Regions from separate parts of the Radiobacillus sp. PE A8.2 genome, predicted to be linked through region 2. Evidence: predicted binding sites of a transcription regulator. Region 2 holds the regulator's gene; the other holds the start of a gene.
What was found. The regulator CtsR, encoded in region 2, represses protease genes until heat stress. The targets are predictions, from matches to a motif close to ATGGTCAATAAAGGTCAAACA.
Positions count from the first base shown of each region.

Region 1: the regulator CtsR is predicted to act here: its motif matches at 1,255-1,275, upstream of ACI6MV_RS13590 (ATP-dependent Clp protease ATP-binding subunit).

Region 1 covers NZ_JBJGXI010000023.1:63,793-76,752, reverse strand. Annotated here, with positions in the region: gene ACI6MV_RS13590 (ATP-dependent Clp protease ATP-binding subunit) at 1-1,203, opposite strand, end outside; gene mbcS (acyl-CoA synthetase MbcS) at 2,022-3,593, opposite strand; gene ACI6MV_RS13580 (tetratricopeptide repeat protein) at 3,915-5,300, shown strand; gene ACI6MV_RS13575 (Ppx/GppA phosphatase family protein) at 5,773-7,299, shown strand; gene ACI6MV_RS13570 (RNA degradosome polyphosphate kinase) at 7,500-9,602, shown strand; gene pdaA (delta-lactam-biosynthetic de-N-acetylase) at 9,647-10,438, opposite strand; gene ACI6MV_RS13560 (mechanosensitive ion channel family protein) at 10,564-11,415, shown strand; gene ACI6MV_RS13555 (YfkD famly protein) at 11,512-12,315, opposite strand; gene ACI6MV_RS13550 (YczE/YyaS/YitT family protein) at 12,374-12,960, opposite strand, start outside.
Region 2 covers NZ_JBJGXI010000086.1:14-5,643, reverse strand. Annotated here, with positions in the region: gene clpC (ATP-dependent protease ATP-binding subunit ClpC) at 1-2,200, opposite strand, end outside; gene mcsB (protein-arginine kinase McsB) at 2,220-3,284, opposite strand; gene mcsA (protein-arginine kinase activator protein McsA) at 3,284-3,835, opposite strand; gene ACI6MV_RS24480 (CtsR family transcriptional regulator) at 3,859-4,317, opposite strand; gene ACI6MV_RS24475 (MgtC/SapB family protein) at 4,449-5,147, opposite strand.

The sequences.
Region 1 (12,960 bases), on a different contig from region 2:
GACAGGAATGCCAGTTTTCTCTTCAATAATCAACTGGATATCCTCCACTGTAACCTCTGCGTTTGGCTCATCATTTGCTTCTTGTAGTTTTTTCTCTAACAGTACTTCTTGATGTCTTAAGTTCGCTGCACGCTCGTAATCTTCTTTTTCTGCAGCTTCCTGTTTTTCTTTCGCTATTTCATCTAAGCGCGTTTGCAGCGTATCAACATCTGATTCAGAATGCTGCAAGTTCAAACGAGACCCAGCTTCATCAATCAAGTCTATTGCTTTATCTGGTAAGAAACGGTCTTGTAAGTAACGCTGTGAAAGCAACACTGCTCCATCTACTGCTTCATCCGTGTATTTAACACGATGATACGCTTCGTATCGCCCTTGTAGCCCCTGCAATATTTGAATAGCTTCTTCTGTTGAAGGTTCTTTTACAATGATGGGCTGGAAACGGCGTTCTAACGCTGCATCCTTTTCAATTTGACGATACTCTTTCAACGTTGTCGCACCGACTAGCTGTAACTCGCCACGCGCTAAAGCAGGTTTTAAAATATTACCTGCGTCCATTTGTGAGCCTTCTGCTGTACCTGCGCCAACGAGCAAGTGGATCTCATCAACGAACAAAATCACATTATTACGCTCATGCAACTCTTTAACTAGTTGCTTCATACGCTCTTCAAATTGACCGCGCATTCCTGTATTCGCTACGAGTGACGCAACATCCAATATATAAATTTCCTTGTTTTGTAGTTTAGTTGGTACTTCACCATCAGCAATTTTTAGAGCTAAGCCTTCCGCAATTGCTGTTTTACCTACACCTGGCTCACCAATTAAAACAGGATTATTTTTATTTCTTCGATTCAATGTCTCCATCACACGTTTAACTTCTTTATCTCTTCCAATCACTGGATCAATCAAACCAGCTTTAGCAGCATGACTTAAATTTCTGCCAAGCTCGTCCAGTAACCCGCCACCTCTTTGCTTGCCGTTCTTTTGCTGTTTTTGTCCACCAGCCTGAAAACCAGAGGTAAACGGATTGTTTGCTCCGGATTGAGCATTAAAATCTTTATCTGAAAAGAAACCTGATGGATTCTTTGCACTTTGTTGTATTTCTTGGAAACAATTTTGACATACATTTAATTGTTGAGTTTGATCATTAAATCGAAGGGTAACATGTACTTCCGCTTGACGAACGCCGCAATGTTGACATTGCATAGCCGACTCCTCCTTCATTTGTTTCACCTAATTAGATTTGGTCAATGTTTGACTTTGACTATCTTTGACCTAACCCTATTATAGTTTGACTAACTTTGACTTTCAAGTATTTTGTTTTGAAAATTTAATGCTGTTTTTTATTGCGTATAATGGCTATACTCCGGCGTAACGTAGTGCTCGTGATTTCCGCTCCGGCAGTCGCTTTTCGCTAGTTTAAAGCGTTTTTCTTTAAACAGGCACGGCTTCAGCTAACTCAGAAGCAAATGTTTTCGGTGGGACGAGTAATCGCAGTCCCATAGTGCGCTTCTGAGTGGATCTTCAGCTCGCGCTTTTCCCGCTGGAGTCGGCTGCCTGGAGCTACAATCACCCGACGTAAAGAGCAATCCCGTTATGAAGCGGAGGAAATGCCCTTCGACTCCTGCGGGACTAGCGGCGTAAGTGAGACCCCGCAGAACGCAGTTCGAGGAGGCTCACTAGCCCCCCGCGGAAAGCGAAGGGCATTTCCGGAGCGGGGCAAGCACTCGCCAAACTACGACGCATATTACTTCAACTATGAAATACCTCTACGAAAACAACATAAAAAACCTACCAACTCATTGTTATTGAATTGGTAGGTTATTATGGTCAACGTTTGGACTGTCTACTTTAATTGGTACTAGAATAAGTGCAATAACGAGTAGCACGACCCAGGCTAATTCCTTCATTACACAATCTCCCCTTATTAGCCTAACTTTTCTTCCATCGTAACATATCTTGGACAAAGTAATGTTACAAGTTAATAAAAAATCGCATGGGATACCCACACGATTTCTTCCTTCTTATAAAACTGTTTCTTTTTGTCTTAATTCAATCCGACGAATCTTTCCTGATGATGTTTTTGGCAACTCATCTATAAATTCAATTTTACGCGGATATTTATAAGGCGCTGTTAATGTTTTTACATGGTCTTGTAGTTGTTTGATTAATTGATCATCACCACTAACATTATCTTGTAGTACAACGTACGCTTTTACGACGTTACCACGAATCTCGTCCGGACTGGCAACAACAGCACATTCTTTCACCGATGCATGTTTGATTAATGCGTCTTCTACTTCAAATGGTCCAATTGTATAGCCGGAGCTTACGATAATATCATCGCTTCTACCTTCAAACCAGAAGTAGCCGTCTTCATCCATCGATGCTTGGTCACCTGTCACGTAATAGTCACCGCGCTGTGCTTTTTTTGTTCGTGCCGGGTCTTTGTAGTATTCTTTGAAAAGTGCTGGTGTATCTAGTGGAATTGCAATATCCCCAACCGTTCCCGGTGCTACAGGATTACAATCTTCATCAATAAGTACAACTTGATTTCCTGGTGTTGGTTTACCCATCGATCCAGGTTTAACGTCCATACCTTTTAGGAATCCTAACAATAATGTGTTCTCTGTTTGGCCATAGCCATCCCTAACTGTCACATCAAAGTGTTTCTGGAACGTATCAATTACCTCGCGATTAAGTGGCTCTCCCGCTGAGACCGCACTATGCAAAGCTGGTAACTGATAGTCAGGTAGATTATCTACTTTTGCCATCAAGCGATATTCAGTTGGTGTGCAGCAAAGTACATTAACACTATGTTTCTCAAGTAAACGAAGGTATGTTTTTGGATTGAATTTACCATTATAAACAAACCCTGTAGCTCCTGAACCGAGCACGGAAAGTAATGGACTCCACACCCATTTTTGCCATCCAGGTGCAGCTGTTGCCCATACGACGTCTCTTTCATGAATGCTCAACCAGTTTTTCGGAGCTGTTTGCAAGTGTGCATAGCCCCATGCATGCGTGTGCACCACACCTTTTGGATTACCTGTAGTTCCAGAAGTATATGGTAAAAATGCAATATCATCACGTGTAGTCGACACCATCTCTAACCTATCAGATGCTGCTTGTTTCAATGTGCTCAAATTTTTCCATTCATTCACATCGCCACCAAGGGTGAATTTCTGCAATTGATGATATTCTTCAAGCCCCATAAAAGGTTCAACAAATGGATAATAGCTGACGATTCCTTTTGCTTCCCCATGAGTAACACGGTATTGTAAATCTTTGGTGCGTAGCATTTCTGAACTTGGTACAACAACAATACCGGTCTTTAATGCTGCTAAATATACTTCATATGCTTCGATGATCCGCGGCACCATAACTAGAATTTTGTCACCTTTTTGCAGGCCATTTTCTAGAAATATATTTCCAATTTTATTGGCATTTGCTAATAATTGTGCATACGTTATTTCTTCTATATTTGCTTGTTCATCTTCTAAAATAATTGCTTTTCGCTTTGGATCCTGCGCATATTGCTCTACTTCCATCACTACGTTATATTGCATAGGTGCAATTAAATCTTCTCGTTTCACAGTCTCACCCTTTTACTTAGTAGTAGGTACTAATTACATGTCATTATAGCAAGTTTTAAAATAGCTGGAAAGTCATTTGTTTATAAAAAGCGCAGACTCCTCGACCATATCCGACAAGCCTTGGAGTGGCGCACTTCCATGTAGAGGATCCGCTTAAGACTTTGATGAGGCTGGCACAGGGGCTGGCGATGGCTAAAACTGGATTAAAGATTATCTTCATACTTCTCATATATTCCTTGACTGTCAAAAAAGATATCACCTATGAGTTGTACGAGGATAAGGTAATTATGATATGATAGAAGCAAATCAAGGAGGGATCGTATGCAATTCTCCGTTACTGACAATAAAAAGCCGATTACCCTAGAAGCAACTCGCCTCTCTGTGTTTCGTCAAAGTAAAATAGTCGAAGCAATTGATGCAAAGCAACGACACTATTATATATTTTTTTATAAAGATAACTTTCTTACATGGGTGCGTCCTAAGCACATCGTATTAAACAGTTATATCCATAAGGCCTTTGCTCATGGTGTTTTGTTTGACGGAGATCACCCAATTACGGATCAAGTCATCCAATTGCATCATTCCTTTTCCCACAGTCGCTTCAACCAGCTCTATAATAAGCTAACAGGAAAATATACTCCACAAGAAATTAGTTTAATCTTTACATTCTTCGATTCATTTATATCCCATAAACAAATAAGTAAATTGCTAAAAAAGACCTATTATGATTTTCGTAGAAATGGACAAATGCTGTCTGCGTACAAAATATTAAAGATTGCCGTATTATTTGACGAAAATGATACTTTTTCTAACGACATGATTAGCAGTATGCAATTCAAATCCTACGAAGAAATATATAAGGATTTATACGCACTTGTAGATAGAGATCCGATTCAGTTAGAAATTCTTTGTTTCACAGATAGGTCTACACCGAAAAAGGCGGCCTTGTTGCTCGGTTTACTTCGCAATGAAAAACGATATCTCGATGAATTGGCAGTGCGCTTATCGATGCTCAACAACCAATTTTCTACTGACTATTGGTCAGAAATTAAAGCGCTAATTCGCAGCCACTTTCCCCAAGAAGAGCAGCAAAAGTTGCTTTATATTATTGCAGAACAAAACCATCACCCCGATCTACAGTCGGATCTATTTGGCAGTTTCCTCGATTCCAATGATGCAGACAGTATTGTTCGATTTCTCGTCGATCGATCGGTACAACCAGCTCCAAACCAAATGCCAACTGTGGCAACTAACTTTTTATCGGCAAAACCATCTACACTACTTACCTTGTACCCAAAATTAAATGTACGATTAGTTGAATTATTTAAAGATGAGCATGTTGCCTTAGATAAGATTGTCATAAGGACTGTGTCTATCCTATTAACCGAGCATACACTGGCAGAAGTTAGCGATTGGTTAGCCGCTTTCCGAAATGCTAGTATATCCTTACCTATCGCGCAGAGACTTAAAAAAATGCAGCTACTAGAAGACGATCCAGATCGCCAGCTCCCTTTAGGGGAAATGTATTTAGAGTTGGATCAGCTTGATAAATCAATCGACTGCTTTAAGTGGGAAATGGAACTAAAACCAACAGATCCAAAACCAGTTCAATTACTAATGAATGCTTACCGGAAATTAGGGGATAAAACTGAAGCAAGCACTTATCAACAGCTGCTTGTACAAATGCAAAAACACTCTTCAGCATGAGCCTAATGATTCGGCTGAATCAGATCTAGGCTGTGTGCACTGGGTCCGGTAAAGCCGGCGACCAATGTTAGGCATCTATAGGTTGGCCAGGCGATTCGGTTTACTGTGGTTATCGAGTCAACTTGGCGTGGCCGACCATAATTTAGGCGGACACAGATGCACTTATTTCGACTAAAATCAATGTTTTGATAGTTCAGCGGACACCATAGCCCTTATTTGCCAACAAAAGCACACCGTAGCAACAACTTCATTTAACTAAGCGCACTGATGGCCGTATAATCCTCATTTAGTTTGGTTATGTCACAGATAACTGCCAAGGTGTCCGCGAAGCCCACACCCCAACAGGTGGGACATCTCCCAAAAACGTTCCCATGTCTACCCGACCCCCCTCCTCAACCCAACAGCCACTTGTCTCTTAGCGATTAGCATTATGTTATAATATGGGACACAATAACTATAGACGGGTGATATGATGGATAAAAATTATTTTGCAATTATAGATATCGGATCAAATACGATGCGGTTTGTCGTTTATGTGCAAGAAAAAGCTGGCAGATTACGCGAAATAGAAAACGTGAAAGCTGTCGCACGATTACGTAATCACTTAGATAAAGATAATAATTTAACAGAAACTGGTCTAGGCATTTTAATCACAACACTCACTAGCTTCAAGGAAGTAGCAGAAACATATCAATTATCGGATATTGTCTGCGTTGCTACAGCAACAATTCGACAAGCTAGAAATAAATCTACGATACAAGATGCAGTAAAAAAGCATATTGGCTTCGAAATGCGAATATTATCAGAACAAGAGGAAGCCTTTTATGGGTACTTAGCGGTAGTTAATTCTACATCTTTAACAGAGGGAATTACCGTTGATATCGGTGGTGGCAGTACAGAGGTTACTTACTACAAGAACCGTAAGTTGATGGAGTCACACAGTTTTCCTTTTGGTGCGCTCACGCTTAAAGATTTTTTTATTAGTGAAGTACCGACAGATTTAGAAATAAATAAGCTTCGAAATTTTTTGTACGAACAGTTCCAAACATTGCCATGGCTAAAAAATAAAAGAGTGCCACTAATTGGAATTGGTGGAAGTGCACGAAACATGGTTCAAATTGATCAAAATATCAAAAGATACCCATTAGCAGGCTTACACCAATATGAAATGAATGATAGCGATATAGCATATATCAGCAACTATTTGGCTGCCCAACCATTGCAAACCCTGCAAAAGGTCGAAGGATTATCAAAGGACAGAGCCGACATCATCTTACCAGCAATTGAAGTTTTTCATTGTTTGTATAACACGATTGAAGCAAGTTCGTTTGTATTAAGTAGAAAAGGGTTACGTGATGGTGTCTTTTATGAACAGCTCTCTAAGGACCTCGGATCTTTTTTATTCCCTAATGTGCTCGAAGATAGTATTCAAGAATTGATCAATGATTACAATCTAAGTCCAAAACAAATTTTACACGTACAGTATATTACAAGAAAGCTATTTCATGTATTACAAAGTAATGGCATTGGTTTGTTGACGCAGCAAGACTGGATCCAAATAAAGCGGGCCAGCTTTTGTTTTAATCTAGGTAATTATATCGATTCAGAATCCAGTGCACAGCATACTTTTTATTTGTTAGCGAACCGCACGATTGATGGCCTTTTGCATATTGATCGACTAAAGCTTGCTCTAGTTGCATCGTTTAAAAACAAAACGGTTTTCAAGCAATTCTTGCAACCGTACAAGCAGTGGTTTTTGAAAAAGGAACAAAAAAAATTACATCTATTAGGTGCGATGCTTAAATTTACTTACTGCTTGGACGCAACAAAAAGACAGGTTGTTCAGGATTTTGAAGTAACGATTAAAAAGGATACGATTTATATGACGCTTTTCTGCAACCAAAATTGGTTGCCTGAGGAGTATCAATCAGAGAAACAAAAAAAGCACTTGGAGAAATTGCTTAAGAAAAACATTGAATTAAACTTTGTATCGAATTAAGTCAATTTCATTTGCCTACTATTATGATTTGCACTATAGGCTAGAGTTTATCTAACCACTCGAACTGTCGCATATGAATCAAGACATGACGGTATTATAATTGATTAGAAATTTTATAAAATTTTACAAATTCTTAATATATCATGAGCCTCTTATGTTGTATAGTAAAAATGAGTTACTATTAACAAAGGATGATAATAGTGTCGAGCTTCGTTACGGAAATAAATTCATTAGACAATCCATTGTATTACAATAATCGTGAGTTAAGCTGGTTAGCCTTTAACCAACGCGTATTGGAAGAAGCACAAGATACCTATAATCCTTTATTAGAACGCATGAAGTTTTTGGCGATCTTTAGTTCGAACTTGGATGAATTCTTCATGGTACGCGTTGCCGGTCTAACCGATCAAATGAAAGCCGGGTTTAATAAACCTGAAAATAAAGCGGGTCTAACACCTAAACAACAACTGGCCCGAATTTCTGATTTCAACCATAAGCTCGTTGATCAGCAATATCAAACCTATCATAAGCTAATCCCGCTTCTAGAAAATGAACATATTGCTACTGTATCATTGGATGATTTGGATTTTCAACAACTAGAACAGCTAGAAGAATATTTCGATGAACAAATTTTTCCTGTATTAACACCGATGGCGATTGACGCTTATCGACCATTTCCGATGTTATTGAATAAATCGATCAATTTAGCTGTTGTACTTGAAGACATGTCTGACTCTAGTGTGATCGATACGAAGACAGCTATTGTACAAGTACCGGCCTTGTTAGACCGTTATGTGCGGATTAATCATTATCAAATTCATTACGTTCTATTAGAGGATATCATCAGTCATTTTATTCATAAATTTTTCAAAGGCTATAAGGTAAAATCGATTACGGAATTTCGAATAACTAGAAATGCGGATATGACCATTCACGAAGAGGGTGCAAGAGACCTTCTAAAGGAAATTGAAAAAGAATTAAAAAAACGTAAATGGGGTTCTGCAGTTCGCCTAGAGGTACGTGAAGACAAGTATGATCAGACAATCGTGAATTTTTTACTTCAGGTACTTGAAATTCACAAAGGTGATCTGTATATCGTAAACGGGCCGCTTGACTTAACCTATTTATTTCAGTTTTATAAAAACTTAGCTGCAGTTAAAGAGGATCTCGTTTACCAGACACTTATTCCACAGCCTCCGATTGATTTGGATTTTCAGGAAAACATCTTTGAGGCAGCCAAAGAACGTGATATCTTTCTACACCATCCGTATGAGTCTTTTCAGCCGGTTGTTGAGTTTATTTCCAGTGCTGCAGACGATCCGGATGTACTTGCAATCAAACAAACCTTATATCGAGTAAGCGGTGACTCTCCAATAATTGCAGCATTATTAAGAGCTGCAGAAAAAGGAAAGCAAGTAACTGTTCTAGTTGAACTGAAGGCACGATTTGATGAAGAGAAGAATGTGCACTGGGCGAAAGAACTTGAAAAGGTTGGCTGTCACGTTATCTACGGAATGAATTACTTAAAAACGCACAGTAAAATCACGTTAGTCGTGCGCAAACGTGGAGAAACAGTGGAGCAGTTCGTTCATCTTAGCACTGGCAATTATAACGATCAAACGGCAGAGATTTACACGGATATGGGACTTTTTACAAGTGATCCTGAATTCGGAACTGACGCCACCAACTTCTTCAATTACTTGAGCGGATACACAGAAAAGCCAAAGTTCAACCATATATCGATGGCTCCATTTGAAATTCGAGACGATTTTATTCACCATATCGATCAAGAAATTGACATCCACAAGCAATATAAAAATGGCAGAATTATTGCCAAAATGAACTCCCTTACCGATAAACCGTTAATCAAAAAATTTTATGAGGCATCACAAGCTGGTGTGAAAGTCGATTTAATCGTACGTGGGATCTGCTGCCTTAGACCAGGAGTTCCCGGTGTTAGTGATAATGTACGCGTCTTAAGTATCGTTGGTCGCTTTCTTGAACATAGTCGCATTTATTACTTCCACCATAATGGCGAAGATCGGGTCTACCTTTCTTCTGCTGACTTAATGACAAGAAATATGGTTAAACGCGTCGAACTGATGTTTCCAATTTATCAGCGCAATATTAAAATGCGAATCCACAAAATCTTGGCGATTACATTAAAGGATAATGTAAAAGCACGTGAACAATTCAGTGATGGGACGTATCATTATGTAGCGGTATCCCCTAACGCCGAAATAGTCAATAGTCAAATGGTGTTATATAATATGGCCAATCGCGTTTTAGAGGATGAGGAGTAAGAAAAAACCCGTGAAATAATTTTACGGGTTTTTTCTTACATCATTTACATTCCAAATATGGATGGTGGTAATATGTCTTTCAAAACTAAATCATCTAAGCTTTTAAACGTATAGCCTTGCTTTCTGAGGTCTGTAATCAAATGCTCTAACGCATCTGCATTATCCTTCGAGACAGTGTGTAAAAGAATTACTGCTCCAGGGTGGATTTGTTGAATCACGGAATTATAACTTTTTTGCCAACCCTTTTGATCATTTATGTTCCAATCGACAAAGGCCAACGACCAAAACATAGGGATATAGCCAAATTCATTCAGCCACTGTAACGATTGATCACTAAAGGCGCCTTTTGGGGGACGTACATATTTCATTGATTTCTGAGATGTAATATTAGCAACTGCTTTTTCTAACTTATCCAATTCTTTCTTCATTTCTTCTTTTGAAATGGTTGTTAAATCCGGATGATAATACGTATGGTTGCCGACAATATGACCATCCTTTACCATCCGTTTTACAAGCTCTTCGCTACTTTCTACATAGTGACCTGTCACAAAGAAGGTTGCTGGGATTTGATATTCATTTAAAACATTTAAAATATCACCTGTATATCCTTGTTCATAGCCATTATCGAAGGTGAGATATATGACTTTGTCTCCTGATTTATCAAGGTAGTAACCGCCATATTTTTCAAGTATGTTCGCATATTTTCCTACCTCTGGTGGTTCATGATTTGTTCCTTTTTTATAGCCCCAACCATAGCTGGCAGCATCTGTATTCATTGGCATGACAGTTAAGCATATACCTAATATCACAACCATTAACCAACTTACTCTTTTCATCATCAGTCCCCCACTTTTTTTATTTATTTTTCCTTGATTGCTTTGTTTTTATTCAAAGCAGAATCACATCCTTCACATCTAGGACATGCTATAATATACATAATTGCAAACTCGGAGGTATTATGATGGACTTTTCAATGAGTAACGAGCTTTTAAAAACAATCTGGGAGCATTCAGCCACAAAGCTCACGATAGCCGCAATCTTAGCGATATTATTCCTAATTATTTCAAGAAAAATCATTCATTCCTTTTTTAAACGAACCGATTTTATTGAAGAAAAGAAAGAACGGACCCTAGAATTGATGTTAAATTCGTTAATCAGATATGTGGTTACCTTTGCATTTCTTTTCTACTTTATTAACATCACCTTTGATGTGGAGTTGGGTAGTATCCTAGCCGGTGCCGGTATTATAGGTATCGTCGTTGGTTTTGGAGCACAAAGCTTAATTACAGATCTTTTCGCAGGGGTTTTTCTTCTTTACGAGAAACAATTACAACAGGGCGATTGGGTGAAAGTAAACAATACGTATTCTGGAACTGTAGAAGATATTGGTTTACGGTTTTTAAAAATCCGTCAATGGTCTGGTGTATTGTTGACGATAAGTAACGGGAAAGTAACTGCAATTGAGAATTATAACATGGAAAAAATGCGAGTCTTAGAACATGTTACAACGAGCTTTTATGAAGATCCGAAGAAGATGTTTTCCTTACTTGAGGAGGTTTGTGAGCGTCTTAATATAGAATTACATACCTATTTAAAAAAGGATATTACCGGGGCGCCCGTCGAGCCGTTTACATTATATGGTATGTCTTCTTTAAATGATCAATATCGCGGCTATAAGTATACGGTATCAGGGCTTTGTAATGATGCGGAATATTTTACAGCAGCAAAGGAAACCCGTCGAATCATTGCTGAAGCATTGTTTGAAAATAACATTCAAATGGCTGAACAGCGTGTTGAAATGCGGTCGGAGTAATAGAAAAAACGAAGACGCTCGGAACTGAACGTGTGTCAATGCACTATATTTACAAAACCAAAGGCTGTCATCTCGATGACAGCCTTTTATCCATTATTATTGTTTAAGCTGGAAGGAAAACGAAACATGGTCTTGAATTGGGATCCATGCACCTATTCCTTGCTTGGTTACATTTTTGACAACAATACTCTTTTTTGAACCTTTTAATTGTAAATAGACTTCTCCAAATGTGACTTGCCCTTTTTCATTCACAGCTGGTGCATAAGAATGAAGATATCCTACCTTTTTCGTAGGAACAGCGTAAGAGTTATCAAGCTTTGTTCCTTTACCAACAACCGTGTGAAATGACAATGGCAGATCTGTCTGTTCCTTTGCATTTAACAACATCATCTTTTTAATGTCATCAGGTTTGTCAATTTTAGTTGTTAACCCACCTTTGACATGCTTCTCTTCCTCTTGATTGTAATGCATTGTTTTTTGCGTATTACCACCGATATTGTTCGTTTGATTCGTATTAATTTCTTGGTATTCCCAATTAATACTCGTTTCATTTGATTTGTAATTTAATGGCCAATGCCCCATATAAATCATCCCTCGATAACCAAAAGCAATCGGGGAAGGCTTTATAGAAGTTTCATTTAACAGCTTGATTAAATCTGGGTTTTCTATTTCCATATCAGCATTTTCGATTAATTCTTCGACTAATTCACTTGGCTCTAGAATTACTTCGTCTTTCGTTGAATTAGGATACGTATTTTGTTTTGATATATTTAATACATGACTAGGAATTTCATTGTCTTTACCGTCTTTCTGCTTTGGTTCTTCTTCTTTTGCAAATGCTGCAAAAGGAGCCATACCAATAAGTAAAACAGCGATGACTAGCGCGATAACTTGTTTCATGCGACCCATTCCTTTCCTTTTTGGGATAGTATTTTCAGAACGCATGAATGTTATGCACTTAATGTTGGATTACTTCATTCTCACTTTGTAATAAAGTTAGCATTTTCTTAGATATTGGTTCAAAGAATTGAATCGCTGGTCCTATGAAAAGAAGTATCAAGAGTGTTCCGATACCTACAGGGCCACCAAGCAGAAATCCGATTAGCACAGCGAGTCCTTCAGTAATCGATTTTGCCTTTAACAGGCTCATTCCAAATCTTTTGTGTAGAGCAACCATAAAGCCATCAATCGGATTAATGAACAGGCTAGGCTGTAAGTATAGCGAAACACCAAAGCCAAGTATAAATACTCCAATAATCAGCATTGTTGCTTGTACGAGCAGCTGTTCAAAATGCCAATCAGCCATAACGATCAACAACCAAAAATCTATAACAAAACCAATGATAAAAATTGTTATTAATGCTAGATAATCCGGGCGCATGTTGGCAATCATTGCATTCGTAAACATAAGAAAGATTCCAATTATGATTACCCAATTACCGACTGTAAGACCTGACATCTCGGATAATGCAACGTTAACCGCATCCCACGCTCCTGCGCCAAGGTCAGCTTTAATCGTTAAGGAAGCACCGAAAGTCATAATAC
Region 2 (5,630 bases):
TTAGTTGCTCTATCATAAGGGTAACGATATGTTTCATATGTTTCTTCTCTAATGAATGGAAAACGATGATTTCATCAATTCTATTTATGAATTCTGGACGAAATGCTTTTTTCAACTCATCCATTACTTTTGATCTCATATCTTTATAGCTTTCTTCCTCATCACCGAGATTAAATCCAACGAATTTATTACGTCTCAGTTCACTTGCACCAACATTGGAGGTCATGATAAGCACTGTATTTCGGAAATCAATCAACCTACCTTTAGAATCAGTTAAACGCCCATCTTCTAGTACTTGCAATAGAATATTGAACACTTCTGGATGTGCTTTTTCTACTTCATCTAGTAAGACAACAGAATATGGCTTTCTTCTTACCTTCTCTGTTAATTGTCCACCTTCTTCATAGCCAACATAGCCTGGAGGTGACCCAACTAAACGAGAAGTGGCATGCCTTTCCATGTACTCTGACATATCAATTCGGATCATCGCTTCTTCGTCACCAAACATCGCTTCTGCTAATGCACGTGCTAATTCAGTTTTACCAACACCGGTTGGCCCAAGGAAAATAAATGAACCAATTGGACGTTTCGGATCCTTCAGACCTGCTCGCGCACGACGAATCGCCTTTGATACAGCCTTCACTGATTCTTCTTGACCGATTACTCTGCTGTGTAGTACCTCTTCAAGGTTTAATAAACGTTCGCTCTCGTCTTTTGTAAGCTTTGATACCGGAACACCCGTCCATGTAGAAACGACGCTAGCAATGTCCTCTACGACTACCTCAGAGCTTTCCTGTCCTTGCTTCTCTTTCCATTCTTGTTTCGTTTCATCTAATTCATCGCGAAGTCGTTGTTCGCTATCTCTTAACGATGCAGCCTTTTCAAACTCTTGACTTTGAACCGCAGCATCTTTTTCTTTTCTTACACCTTCAAGCTTTTGTTCTAGCTCTTTCAAATTTGGTGGTGCAGTATAAGAACGAAGACGTACTTTTGAAGCTGCCTCATCAATTAGATCAATCGCTTTATCAGGCAGGAAACGATCTGTAATATAACGATCAGAAAGTTTTGCTGCAGCATCAATAGCATCATCCGTAATTGTTACACGGTGGTGTGCTTCGTAGCGATCACGTAACCCCTTTAAAATCTGAATCGATTGATCAACAGTTGGCTCATTCACTTGGATTGGTTGGAAACGACGCTCTAATGCTGCGTCTTTTTCAATATATTTACGATACTCATCCAATGTAGTTGCACCAATACACTGCAATTCACCTCGAGCAAGTGACGGCTTCAAAATATTTGACGCATCGATGGCACCTTCTGCACCACCTGCTCCTATTAAAGTATGGAGTTCATCAATAAACAAGATGATATTTCCCGCTTGACGGATCTCCTCCATGACTTTCTTTAGACGGTCTTCAAATTCACCACGATATTTTGTACCTGCTACAACTGTACCCATATCCAGTGTCATAACACGTTTATCTCTCAGTATCTCTGGAATTTCATTATTGATAATTTGTTGCGCTAAACCTTCCGCAACTGCCGTCTTACCAACACCAGGCTCACCGATAAGTACCGGGTTGTTCTTCGTTCTTCTACTAAGTACTTGAACAACACGCTCTATTTCTTTTTCTCGTCCGATAACCGGATCAATATTACCTTCTTTAGCAATTGCAGTTAAATCACGTGCAAGAGAGTCAAGCGTTGGTGTGTTAGCCGACGCGGACTGTCCACCGCGTCCGTTATGCCCGGCAGCAGATTCATTGCTACCTAGCAGCTGTAACACTTGTTGACGTGCTTTGTTTAAACTTACCCCTAAATTATTCAATACCCGTGCGGCAACTCCCTCTCCTTCACGGATCAATCCTAACAGGATATGTTCAGTACCAACATAGGAATGACCTAGTTTTCTAGCTTCATCCATTGATAACTCGATTACTTTTTTAGCTCTAGGTGTATAATGAATGGTCTGTGATACTTTTTGTCCACGACCGATTAATTGTTCTACCTCTTGTTGAATTTTCTCTGTTTCAAGTCCAAGTGCATGCAATGCTTTTGCAGCTATACCTTCACCTTCACTTACTAATCCAAGTAAAATATGTTCTGTCCCTATATTGTTATGCCCTAATCTTACTGCTTCTTCTTGAGATAGAGCTAAAACTTTCTGTGCCCTCTCTGTAAAACGTCCAAACATCATGATGCATTCCTCCTATTCTTTACTCTTCTAATTGCAGTCTTTCACGAATAATGGAAGCTCTTAATATATCTCTTTCATCTGGCGTAAGGTTTCTTTTCGCATATTGTTGAAGAAAACCAGGCTGTGTTAGCACCATTAATTCATTCAGTATTGTTTTTGAAATATGATTAATAAAACCCTCATCTATTCCTAATCTTACATCTGATAAGCATGTAGCGGCTTCCTTGGATTCAATGATACGACTATGCTTCAATACGCCATAAGATCTAAAAATGCGGTCTTCCAACCGAAGTTCAGAGTTCTCCATCAAAAGCTGTCTAGCCTTACGCTCTTGTTCAATCAATTTTTTAACAACACTTTCCAAATCCTCTACAATATCTTTTTCTGACCTACCTAAAGTTATTTGATTAGAAATTTGAAAAATATTACCTACCGCCTCACTACCTTCACCATAAATACCTCTTACCACTAGCCCCAGCTGATTAATAGCCGGAATCATGCGATTCACTTTTTGTGTTAAAGTTAGTGCAGGCAGATGCATCATGACGGATGCTCGTAACCCCGTACCAACATTCGTTGGACAACTCGTTAGATAGCCCCTTTGTTCATCAAATGCGTAATTAATTTTCTCCTCAAGCCAGTCATCAAAAGCAAAAGCTTGCTCTAATGCCTTATTCAGCTGGAAGCCTGGAAAATATAACTGAACTCGTATATGATCCTCCTCATTAATCATTACTGATACTTGTTCGCTCTTTGATATTAAAACTCCTCCATGTATCGACTTTTCTGCTAAATGAGGACTAATCAAATGCTTTTCTACAAGTACACGTTTCTCGATCGGCTTTAATTCATTCATAGAAACGAACTCGAAATCATTGTAATCTAAGAAGGATTGATGGTGATACTCCTGGTTGAAATATTCTAAGATTCTGTCCAGATCAGCTGCATCTGCAATGATTGGAAAAGGAACTTGTGCAAAGTTCCTTGCCAAGCGAATTCTACTGCTCATCACAATATCACTATCTGGGCCTTCTTCTTTTAGCCATGGGCTAATTGCTTCATTCATAAATTGCTGCAATGACATTATCCTTCATCCTCCTCAGCCTGTTTATGGTCGAGGGTCTTATCTAATGCTTTGATTTGGTCCCGAACGTTTGCCGCCTCTTCAAATTCCTCTTTTTCAATAAGGTATTGTAGTTGTTGCTTCAGTTCGTTTAATTGTTTCTTTTGTTTTAAATTTCCACCAATACGTCTAGGAATTTTACCTTCGTGGTTAATATTACCACTATGAACTCTGCGGAAAAGCGGATTTAACCGATCAGCAAATGTTTGATAACAATGAGAACAACCAAACTTACCAACACCAGTAAATTCTTGATAAGTCATCCCGCATTTAGGACACTTTAATTCCTCACTCTTACTAAGCGTATGCTTCTTTTTGTCTCCAACAGAAGTGGATTCAAAATTAAATAAGCCTGAGAGTAGGTCATGTAGTGAATAAGGCTCATCGTCATAGGACACATAGCCAATCTCTTTGGCGCAATGTTGACAAACATGCATTTCTGTTTTGTTTCCGTTAACTACCTTAGTAAAATGAAGTGTAGCTGGGCGTTCATGGCATTCTTGACATTGCATACCATACTCTCCCTTCGTTATCCTTAATATTTAAGTGCAGAAAGCATCGCTGTCAAAATTCTCGTTCTCATTTCGTCACGGATAGGCAGTTGTAAAGCAAGTGTATTTCTATGAATCGCACTTACCATTATTTTTAACTCTCTTTCGGAGATTAGCTCTTCCTCAAGCATCCGTTCTAGGATATCCGCCGCTGCCTGTTGTGAAACAGAAGGCTGAATCATTGCGATAATTTCATCAATCAACTTCGCCTTATCCTCATGCGTAATCCGAATGATACGAATGTATCCTCCGCCTCCGCGTTTACTTTCTACTATATATCCTCTTTCCACAGTAAACCGAGTATTAATCACATAGTTAATTTGAGAAGGAACACATTCAAATTGATCAGCTATTACGCTCCGTTTAATTTCGATTATGTTTTCACTATTTTTTTCGAGCGTCTTTTTTAAATAAGCTTCAATTACATCAGATATATTACTCATGTTTCCCTCCTCGCATCTGACTTTGACTATCTTTGACTATAAATACATTATACTCGAGTTCCTTATTTGTGCCAATATTTTTGTTCACACTACACTCAAGCGTGCAATAATTGATATTGCCTATGTAGTCGTTATTGCCATTCCTTTACTTGCCTGACTTCTGCTAATTTGGAAAGTTGATCATACAATTTTATGAACTTCATAGTTTTATCTTTCTTTAATTCCAATAACACCACTCTATCTGCATTGATATCTTTATCCACCCTAATTCTATGAATAGAAACATCTAAATCTTGGAACACATCAGTAAGCGAATCTATATCAAATTTTGATGATATAATCATCTGAATGAACATTTTATTTCTACGCTTATGAAAGATAGTTTCGAAATTGTTTAATAGTGCTAAACTTATAAGGATAATAAATGTCGTAAAGATAGCCTCCGCATACATTCCTGCTCCAACAACTAATCCTAAACCAGCTACTGCCCATATCGATGCCGCAGTGGTTAGCCCGCGTACTGTCATTCCATTTACTATAATTGTTCCCGCCCCTAGAAACCCAATTCCACTTATTACATAGGAAGGTATTCTGGCCGGATCGAACTGGCTGTTCTCATGCGCACTTATGTACTCTTCAAAACCATATAGAGATAACAGCATCATCAAACAAGAACTAACTCCAACTAAGATATGCGTTCGAAATCCAGCTGAGTGATTATTAAATTCTCTTTCAATCCCGATTATGCCCGCAAGCAATAATGCAACAATCAACCTACTCGCTATTAATAAAAATTCATCGTTAATTAGTTTATCCAAAATCAGATCCATTTAATTCCTCCAGTTAATTTTATTCTATTTTATTACCCTATTTTAATTGATATTAAAATAGGACAAAATATTGAATAAATTTATTCTTGTTAATACTAATACAGTTTCATACCTATCTTACATAGCTAAATGCATCGACAATATGAGGACGATTTTAACCGAGATATTGCATGCGAATAGCTTTAAAATACATGTTTTAAATAATTTATATAGAAAATACGAAATTAGATATCATTGTTTATTCCCTGAATTTACTTTTAGTAAACTAATCTAATTCGTATATAATTAAGTATGTTGTGACACTCTGAGGGGATTGTGCGAATCTATTTGAAGTGATAAAAAGTATAGCCATATGAAGACTTGAAAACTTAATAATATGCGTTGGTTGGTATTATAAAAATATTTGCCCTTTTAGCGTTTGATTTTAAGCATGATTATTATTTATATATAGAAAAACAACCCTTCAAGCGAATCATCTTGAAG